Linked DNA regions of Blastochloris viridis. The protein of the gene in region 1 interacts with the protein of each later gene in a pairwise test. Links are inferred from orthologs where the notes say so. Each region holds a gene or a part of one and is shown in the gene's direction. Other genes may lie near its edges.

Evidence for each region. Proteins that work in one complex are often made in the same cells at the same time.
Region 2: the proteins of accC (region 1) and ribD interact in binary tests that used the Escherichia coli proteins (3 or more experiments, as listed by UniProt). The link is inferred for Blastochloris viridis from one-to-one orthologs.

What each region holds. Positions count from the first base shown.
Region 1 is NZ_CP012946.1:1,205,327-1,210,219, reverse strand. Bases 923-3,843 are described here. They hold accC (acetyl-CoA carboxylase biotin carboxylase subunit), read left to right. Parts: upstream 923-1,668; coding sequence 1,669-3,018; downstream 3,019-3,843. Other genes in these bases: aat (leucyl/phenylalanyl-tRNA--protein transferase), read left to right, coding at 3,174-3,843; accB (acetyl-CoA carboxylase biotin carboxyl carrier protein), read left to right, coding at 1,152-1,628. Outside these bases: BVIR_RS05395 (DsbA family protein), read left to right, coding at 1-681; more of aat, read left to right, coding at 3,844-3,878; BVIR_RS05375 (acyltransferase family protein), read right to left, coding at 4,012-4,893. UniProt on the Escherichia coli protein: This protein is a component of the acetyl coenzyme A carboxylase complex; first, biotin carboxylase catalyzes the carboxylation of the carrier protein and then the transcarboxylase transfers the carboxyl group to form malonyl-CoA.
Region 2 is NZ_CP012946.1:2,419,251-2,424,173, reverse strand. The notes cover bases 540-3,527. They hold ribD (bifunctional diaminohydroxyphosphoribosylaminopyrimidine deaminase/5-amino-6-(5-phosphoribosylamino)uracil reductase RibD), read left to right. Parts: upstream 540-1,459; coding sequence 1,460-2,596; downstream 2,597-3,527. Other genes in these bases: ribH (6,7-dimethyl-8-ribityllumazine synthase), read left to right, coding at 3,237-3,527; BVIR_RS10630 (riboflavin synthase), read left to right, coding at 2,598-3,200; nrdR (transcriptional regulator NrdR), read left to right, coding at 990-1,463; glyA (serine hydroxymethyltransferase), read left to right, coding at 540-914. Also shown: more of glyA, read left to right, coding at 1-539; more of ribH, read left to right, coding at 3,528-3,740; transcription antitermination factor NusB, read left to right, coding at 3,740-4,228; thiL (thiamine-phosphate kinase), read left to right, coding at 4,230-4,923. UniProt on the Escherichia coli protein: Converts 2,5-diamino-6-(ribosylamino)-4(3h)-pyrimidinone 5'-phosphate into 5-amino-6-(ribosylamino)-2,4(1h,3h)-pyrimidinedione 5'-phosphate.

The sequences.
Region 1 (4,893 bases):
CTGACGCGCGAGGACGTCGAGAAGATCGTCCGCGAGACGCTGATCAAGAACCCGGAGATCCTGCAGGAGGTGGCTGCGGAGCTGGAGAAGCGCGCCAGCGCCGACGAGTCCGAGCGCCGCAAGCTGGTGCTCGAGGCCAATCGCGAGCGGCTGCTCGGCGCTCCGCAAAGCGCGGTGCTCGGCAATCCCCAGGGCGACGTCACCGTGGTCGAGTTCTTCGACTACAATTGCGGCTTCTGCAAACGCGCCCTCACCGACCTGATCGAGCTGATGAAGACCGACGACCGGGTGCGGGTGGTGCTGAAGGACTTCCCGGTGCTGCGCGAGTCCTCGGTCGACGCCGCCAAGGTGGCGGTCGCGGTCAAGGTGCAGGCCACGCCTGCCAAGTTCCTTGAATTCCATCAGAAGCTGATGGGCGGCCGCGCCGAGGCCACCCGCGAGCGGGCGCTGGCGGTGGCCAAGGAGGTCGGCCTCGACATGGCGCGGCTCGCCAAGGACATCGACAGCGACGGGGTGAAGGCATCGCTGCAGGAGACCTTCCAGCTGGCGCAGGACCTCGGCCTCAGCGGCACGCCGAGCTACGTCATCGGCGACAACGTGCTGATCGGCGCCGTTGGCCTCCCCAAGCTGCAGGATCACGTCAAATCCACCCGCGACAGCTGCAAGACCACGCGCTGCTGATTCGACCCGCCGGGCCGCCCAATCGCGGCCCGGCGCAAACCGCGGCGGCGGTCGCGCCGGCGGCGCTGCGCTGCACCATGGCGCCCGCGCCCGGCCGCACCCGCGGCAAGACTTTGAAATCGCACGGCCGACCTCACGTTCGGGGACCGAAGCCGCCCGGCCGGCCTTCGCCTGCACAGGCGGCTTTTCACGGGGCCGATCCATGCCTATAAGAGCGCCGGCGGGCGAACCGGTCGACCGCGCCAGATGGTTTCGATGATCGCGATGTTCGTCTCCGACGGATTGTCATCGAACCGGCCCCAAGCGCGCTTCGAGCGGCGCCGCGGCGTGGCGACGAGACCGGTCCGGCCGAGGCGTATTTTGCGCAGATTCCCCCCGGTGCGTGCGCATCCACTGCCCTACGTGGCGAGCCGACCGCTCCGCCAAGCTGAAGGCGACGGCCTGAACCGGCGCCGGGAGATAATGTCTTGATGCCAAAATCTGCCATCGATCCTGGTTTGATCCGCGAACTCGCGCAGCTCCTCAACGACACCGACCTCACCGAGGTCGAGGTCCAGCACGGAGAGCTGCGGATTCGCGTCGCCCGCAACATCCAGCTCGCGCCGTTCTCCGCGGCCATGGCGGCGGCTCCCGCCTACACCGTCGCGGCACCGGTGCCGGCACCAGTGCCGGCCGCCCCGGTGGTGCCCGCGGCGGTCGACCCTGCCAACCACCCCGGCCTCGTCAAGTCGCCGATGGTCGGCACCGCCTACCGTGCGCCGGAGCCCGGCGCGAAGGCCTTCGTCGACGTCGGCATGCAGGTGAAGGAGGGCCAGACCCTGCTGATCATCGAGGCGATGAAGACGATGAACGCGATCCCCGCGCCGCGTGCCGGCACGGTGACGCAAATTCTCGTCGGCGACGCCCAGCCGGTCGAATACGGCGAGCCATTGATGATCATCGAGTGACGGTCGCCGCCGGGCCGCTCCCGGCGGAAAAGAGGCCCGTATGTTTTCGAAAATCCTGATTGCGAACCGCGGCGAGATCGCGCTCCGCATCCTGCGCGCCTGCAAGGAACTCGGCATCGCCACCGTCGCCGTCCACTCGACGGCCGATGCCGACGCCATGCACGTCAAGCTCGCCGACGAGAGCGTGTGCATCGGCCCGCCGCCGGCCAAGGACAGCTATCTCAACGTGCCCTCCCTGCTCGCGGCCTGCGAGATCACCGGCGCCGAGGCCGTCCACCCCGGTTACGGCTTTCTGTCGGAGAACGCGCGCTTCGCCGAGATTCTCGCCGACCACCACATCGGCTTCATCGGCCCCAAGCCCGAGCACATTCGCCTGATGGGCGACAAGATCGAGGCCAAGCGCACCGCCAAACGCCTCGGCATCCCGTGCGTGCCGGGCTCCGAAGGCGGCATCACCGACGATGAGGAGGCCAAGCGGGTCGCGGCCGACATCGGCTACCCGGTGCTGGTCAAGGCGGCAGCCGGCGGCGGAGGCCGCGGCATGAAGGTGGCCAGGACCGCCGCCGACATCGAGGTCGCGCTCGCCACCGCCCGCTCCGAGGCCAAGGCGGCGTTCGGCGACGCCACGGTCTATCTTGAGAAGTACCTGGAAAAGCCGCGCCACATTGAGGTCCAGGTGCTGGGCGATGGCCGCGGCAACGCCATCCACATCGGCGAACGCGACTGCTCGCTACAGCGCCGCCACCAGAAGGTGTGGGAGGAGAGCCCCTCGCCCGCGCTCAACGCCGACTCCCGCCACAAGATCGGCACCGTCGTCGCCAACGCCATGCGCGAGCTGAAGTACCTCTCGGCCGGCACCGTCGAATTCCTGTACGAGAACGGCGAGTTCTACTTCATCGAGATGAACACCCGCATCCAGGTCGAGCATCCGGTGACCGAGATGGTGACCGGCATCGACCTGCTCAACGAGCAGATCCGGCTCGCCGCCGGGCTGCCGCTGTCGTTCGTGCAGGACGACATCACGCTGAACGGCCACTCCATCGAGTGCCGCATCAACGCCGAGAACCCGACGACCTTCCGGCCCTCGCCCGGCCGGATCACCTACTTCCACCCGCCCGGCGGCTTGGGCGTTCGCGTCGATTCGGCGGTCTACCAGGGTTACGTCATCCCGCCCTATTACGACTCGCTGGTCGGCAAGCTGATCGTGCACGGCAAGACCCGCAACGAGTGCCTGATGCGGCTCCGGCGCGCGCTGGACGAGATCGTGGTCGACGGCATCGAGACCACCGTGCCGCTGTTCCGCACCCTGGTGCGCCACCCCGACATCGCCAACGGCCTTTACGACATCCACTGGCTGGAGCACTTCCTGGCGGGATCGCCGGATATTTGATGCGAAATCCGGCCGATCGGGCCGGAGTTTCGCCCATGACGCGCCAGCCGGCGGCGCCGGCGGCAGAGGGCGCTGCTACAATCTGCCGCACCGCGGTGCGATGTGATAGCTTGGGCGCGATCCCCAATTCATGGCGGGATCGGAGTCCTCACCTCATGACGCGCGGCTTCTCCGGGCGGGTGGACATCACCCCCGAGGTTTTGCTGAAGGCCTACGCTTGCGGCATCTTTCCGATGGCCGAGAGCGCCGAGGACCCGGGACTCTATTGGATCGAGCCGGAACGCCGCGGCGTCATCCCGCTCGACCGCATGCATGTCAGCCACCGGCTGGCCCGCACCGTGCGGGCGGACCGCTTCGAAATCCGCATCAACCGCGATTTCGACGGCGTTCTCGACGGCTGCTCGGCACCCGGCCCCGGCCGGATGCGAACCTGGATCAACCTGCGTATCCGCAAGCTCTATCGCGACCTGTTCGAGCTCGGCCACTGCCACACCGTCGAGGCCTGGCGCGGCGGTGAACTGGTCGGCGGGCTCTACGGCGTCGCCGTCGGCCGGGCGTTCTTCGGCGAGAGCATGTTCCACACCGCCACCGACGCCTCCAAGGTGGCGCTGGTCCACCTCGCCGCCCGCCTGCTGGCCGGCGGCTTCTATCTGCTCGACACCCAGTTCTCGACCCGCCACCTGGAGAGCTTCGGATGCGTCGAGGTGTCACGCCACCGCTATCACCAGCTGCTCGAACAGGCCCTCACCGGCCGCGCCGATTTCCTTGCCGTGCCGGCCGAGCCGCCGATGCCGGGCGCCGCCGCGCTGGCGATTGTCGCGGCCGCCAGCGAAAGCCACGATCAGCGCAGCCCCGCCTGATCGGCTGTCTCAAACGGTTTCCGGACGATCGCTGCAGGATCCCGGCGACGATCTCGCCGAAATATCCTTGGGCAGAACAGGATTTTTCGCCGACCGGGATAAGGTTCTCCGGCCTGACCGGCCGAAAACCGGATCACCCCACCCGGCCGAACAGCGGCGCCCCGTAAAGGCTCTTTTGGGTGCTGCCGAAGCCGACGAACGGCGCCAGCCCGGCCCGGTTGGCGAGCACGAACAGCACCACCGGCCCGATCACCCCTGCCGCCGTGGCCAGCACCACGTGCAACGTGGCGTCATAGACGCCGGCCTTGTAGAGCACGGCGCGCACCGTGGCCGAGAACATCACATGGGCGACGTAGATCGCCATCGACGCCTGTCCGATCAGCGCCAGCCCGCCGAGCACGCTGCCGTTCGGCGCCGGAACCAGCCGTGACGCCGCCACCGTCATCGCGATGCCGGCGATGGCCGCCGCCACCCACAGCGGCCGCGGCGTCGCCGGGTCGAGCGTCGCCACCGCCAGCACCGCCCAGGCCGCCGTGGCGGCCAACAGCGCCGCAATCAGCACTCGGCGGTCCGGCGCGCGCGACAGCAGCGGCGCGGCCAGCACGCCGAGGCCGAAAAAGCTGCCGCCCATCAGGATGGAGTTGAAGTCGGTCAGCCCGGCGAACGACAGCCCATAGAGCGCGGCGAACGCCATGAACGCCGCCGTCATGCCACTGCGACCGAACAGCGCCATGGCGACGAAATAAACCGCCCTGGCTACAAACAGCGCATAGAAGAACCAGAACAAGCCGATCGGCTTCCACCACATCTGCGCAAGATCGGAATAGGGCGTCGCCGCGTTGACCGCGCCCGAAAACGCGTTCTGCACGAAGACGAACACCACGCTCCACAGCACATAGGGCAGAATGAGGCCGACGACCGAGGAGCGAATGAACCCGCCGACTGACGTCGACGGTCGAAATCCGGTCAGAACCCCGGACAGGAAGAAGAATAGCGGCATATGGAAGGTGTAGAT
Region 2 (4,923 bases), 1.2 Mb from region 1 along the record:
ACCTCTCCGCCGGCGGCCACCTGACCCACGGCAGCTCGGTCAACATGTCCGGCAAGTGGTTCAACGTGGTGCCGTACAATGTGCGCCCGGATGACCAGCGCATCGACATGGACGCGGTGGAGAAGCTCGCCCGCGAGCACAAGCCGAAGCTGATCCTGGCCGGCGGCTCGGCCTATGCCCGCCATTGGGACTTCGCCCGCTTCCGCGCCATCTGCGACGAGGTCGGCGCCTATTTCATGGTCGACATCGCCCACTTCGCCGGGCTGGTGGCGGGCGGCGCGCATCCCTCGCCGTTCCCGCACGCCCACGTCGTCACCTCGACCACCCACAAGACCCTGCGCGGCCCGCGCGGCGGCCTGATCCTCACCAACGACGAGGGGCTCGCCAAGAAGATCAACTCGGCGATCTTCCCCGGCCTTCAGGGCGGCCCGCTGATGCACGTGATCGCCGCCAAGGCGGTGGCGTTCGGCGAGGCGCTGCGGCCGGAGTTCCGCGCCTACGCTGCCCAGGTGGTGGCCAACGCCAAGGTGCTGGCCGACACCCTGCTGAAGGCCGGCTTCGCGCTGGTCACCGGCGGCACCGACAACCACCTGCTGCTGGTCGATCTGCGGCCGAAGTCGCTGACCGGCAAGGCGGCGGAAGCCGCGCTCGGGCGCGCGCACCTCACCTGCAACAAGAACGGCATCCCGTTCGACCCCGAAAAGCCGATGGTGACCTCCGGCATCCGGCTCGGCACCCCGGCTGCGACCAGCCGCGGCTTCGGCGCCCCGGAGTTCGCCCAGGTCGGCGCGTTCATCGCCGAGGCGCTCGACGGGCTGTCGAGCAACGGCGAGGCCGGCAATGCGGCGGCGGAGGCCGCGGTGGCGGCCAAGGTCGGCGAGCTGACCCGGCGCTTTCCGGTCTACGGCCAGTGATGACAAAGTCTCGCGGGATGGCATCCCGCGGGACATGATCCCACCAGAGGATCCGATGAGAGGGCGGCGCGGGTCATGAAGTGTCCCTTCTGTTCCAACCTGGACACCCAGGTGAAGGACTCGCGCCCCTCCGAGGACGGCACGGCGGTGCGGCGGCGGCGGGTGTGCCCCGACTGCGGCGCCCGCTTCACCACCTTCGAGCGGGTGCAGCTGCGCGAATTGACGGTGCTCAAGCGCTCCGGCCGGCGGGTGCCGTTCGACCGCGAGAAGCTGCGTCGCTCGATCGCGGTCGCGGTGCGCAAGCGACCGGTCGACGAGGAGAGCATCGACCGGCTGGTGTCGGAGATCGTGCGCCAGCTGGAGCGCCAGGGTGAGAGCGAGGTCGGCTCCGAGGCGATCGGCCAGCTCGTGCTGCAGCGGCTGCGTGACATCGACACCGTGGCCTATGTCCGGTTCGCCTCGGTTTACCAGAATTTCCGCGATCCCAAGGACTTCGAGAACCTGCTGGGCGAGATTGCCCACGCGACGGTCGGCGTCGAGCGGCCATGACCGCAGGCTCGGCCGCGGCGCTGGTTGCGGATGACGTTCGGCTGATGGCGGCGGCAATCGCGCTCGGCGACGCGGCGCGCGGCACCACCTGGCCCAACCCTGCGGTCGGTGCGCTGGTGGTGCGCGTCGAGGACGGCCGGCCGGTGATCGTCGGTCGCGGCTGGACTCAGGCCGGCGGCCGCCCCCACGCCGAGCCGGGGGCGCTGGCCATGGCGGGCGCGGCGGCGCGCGGCGCCACGCTCTACGTGTCGCTGGAGCCCTGCGCCCATTTCGGCAAAACCCCGCCCTGCACGGAGGCCATCATCCAGGCCGGCATCGCCCGCGTGGTGGCCGCGGTCGGCGATCCCGACCCGCGCACGGCGGGCGCCGGCTTCGCGAAACTTGAGGCGGCGGGCATCGAGGTGGTGCGCGACGTGCTGCGGGCGGAGGGCGAGCGCTCGCACGCCGGCCACATCCGCCGGGTGCGCGACGGCCGGCCGCACGTCATGCTGAAGCTCGCGGTGTCCGCCGACGGCAAGGCCGGGCTGGCCGGGCCGCACCCGGCGGCGATCACCAGCGAGGCTGCCCGCGCTCGCGTCCACATGCTGCGGGCGCTGAACGATGCCATCATGGTCGGCATCGGCACCGCGCTCGCCGACGATCCCGAACTGACCTGCCGGCTGCCCGGCCTCGCCGCGCGCTCGCCGGTGCGGGTGGTGCTCGACCCTGCGCTCAAGCTGCCGCTGTCGTCGCGTCTGGTCGCTACCGCCGGCACCGTGCCGCTGTGGCTGATCGCCGGCGCCGACGCCGACGTCGATCGCGATCGCGCGCTGACAATGGCCGGCGCCGAGGTGATGCGGGTCGGCCGCGGTGCCGACGGCCGGCTCGATCTCGCCGAGGTGTTGCGGTTGCTGGCGCTGCGCGGCATCACCCGGCTGATGGTCGAGGGCGGGCCGACGCTGGCGGCGGCGCTGCTGGGGGCCGATCTGGTCGACGAGGCGGTGGTGTTCGGCAGCAACGTCGTGCTTGGCGACGACGCGCTGCCGGCGCTCGCCGGGCTGCCGCTGACGGCGCTGACCGCCGCGCCGGCGCTGAAAACCATCGAGCGGGTGGCGGTCGGCGCCGACACCATGACGGTTTCGAGGAGGATTTGACATGTTCACCGGCATCGTCACCGATATCGGCGAGGTGGTTGCAGTTGCCGAGCGCGACAATCTGCGGCGGCTCTCGGTCGCCTGCCGCTACCCGGCCGATTCGATCGCGCTCGGCGCCTCGATCTGCCATTCCGGCATCTGCATGACGGTGATCGAGGTCGCCGAGACGGCCGGCCGCACCGTCTATGCCATCGACGCCGCCGCCGAGACGCTGAAGCTCACCACCGCCGGCGGTTGGCAGGTCGGCAGCCGCATCAACCTCGAACGCTCGCTGAAGATCGGCGACGAGCTCGGCGGCCATATCGTCACCGGCCATGTCGACGGCCTCGCCGAGATCGTCACGCGCACCGACGGCGCCGACCAGGCCACCTTCGTGCTGCGCGTGCCGCACCAGCTCGCGCGCTTCATCGCCGCCAAGGGCTCGGTGGCGCTGGACGGCACCTCGCTCACCGTCAATGAGGTGTCCGGCGATGCGTTCACCGTTCACATCATTCCGCACACCCTGGCGGTGACCACCTGGGGCACGCTGACGGCGGGCTCGCGGCTCAATCTCGAAGTCGATCTGATGGCCCGCTACGCCGCGCGCCTTGCCGAGGCGCGCTGATCCGCGTATCTCCGGGCGCAAACCCGGAACCTTCAGATGATTGTGTCTTCGTCCCGCCCGGCCGCCGAGGCCGAGCAACCCATTGCCGACGCGCGCGTCCTGCTGGTCGAGGCGCGGTTTTACGACGCGCTGGCCGACCTTCTGCTCGACGGTGCGCTGCGCCGGCTTCGCGCCGCTGGCGTGACCGTTGATTGCATCACCGTGCCCGGCTCGCTGGAAATTCCACCCGCGGTGGCGATTGCGCTCGCCACCGCGGCCGCGAACGGCACGCCCTATGATGGCGTGGTGGCGCTCGGCTGCGTCATTCGCGGCGAAACCTCGCACTACGACATTGTGGCGAGCGAATCGGCCCGCGCCTTGATGAATCTTGCGGTCAGCCGCGCGCTTCCGCTCGCCAACGGCATCCTGACCGTCGACAATGAGGCCCAGGCGTTCGAACGTGCCGACCCGCAGCGCCTCGACAAGGGCGGCCACGCCGCGAGTGCGGTGCTGACGCTGCTGCGCCTGAAGCGTCGCCTGGATGGACGGGAGTGTTTGTGATGAAGCCGCAGCAAGCGTCGTCCCGCCGCGTCGCGAGGGCCGGTGCCCGCCTCAATGCGGTGCAGGCGCTCTACCAGATGGACGTCGCCGCGACCCCGACCGCCGATGTGTTCGCGGAATTCGAAAGCCACTGGATCGGCCGCGAGGTCGAGGGCGTTGCCCATCCGGAAGCGGAGGTCGCGTTCTTCCGCGATCTGGTCGAAGGCGTGGTGCGCGAGCAGCGCCAGATCGATCCGTTGATCGACGCCACCTTGAGCGGCGGCTGGCCGCTCAAGCGGGTCGAGGCGGTGCTGCGCGCGCTGCTGCGGGCCGGCTGCTACGAACTGCTGTCCCGGCCGGATATTCCTGCGCGGGTGGTTGTGTCGCAGTATGTCGACGTTGCCAGCGCCTTCCTCGAAGGGGACGAGACCTCGATGGCCAATGCCGTGCTCGACGGATTGGCGCGCAAGCTGCGCGCCGGCGAGTTCGCCGGGGAGGGTGCCCGCTGACATGGCGACTGAGCCGAAGCCGGCCCCAGACCTTGCTGCGGAGCCGACCAGCCTTGGTCCGGCCGCCACCAAGCACGGCATGCCCCGGCTCGGGGTCGAGCGCATCGATCTTGCGTCCGCCGCGGCCAAGGCGTCGGTGACGGCCAAGTCCCCGGTGACGGCCAAGTCCCCGACCCCCGCGGCTGCACCCGAGCCGGTCGCTCCGGCAACTCCCAAGGTTTCGTTGGAAGACTCGGTTTTGCCGGCGCCTTCGGCCTCATCGCCGGCCCATGTGTCCTTGGACCCGGCGCCGGCCGAGCCCGAGCCGCCCGCTGCCAACGGTCCCGCTGCCAACGGTAAGGACGATCCCGCGGCGTTCCAGTTCGCTCTGGGCGCGTTCGACCTCGGCCCGCTCGATTTCGGCTCGGCGATGGCGCCGGTGGGCACGCCGCCGGTGCCGGCGGCCGAGCTCGAGCTTATCGCGCCGGCCCCGGCCGAACCCGCCGCCGCCGAGCCCGCCGCGTCGGACCTCACCGCGTCCGAACCCGCGACATCCGAATCCACCGCGTCTGAGTCTTTTCCGCCCGAGTCTTTTCCGCCCGAGTCTTGGCCATCCGAGTCTTGGCCATCCGAGTCTTGGCCACCCGAGCCTTGTCCGGCTGACCCGCCGCCGGCCCCGCGTCTGGCCGAGACGGTGCCGGGTGCCGGTGCGCGGG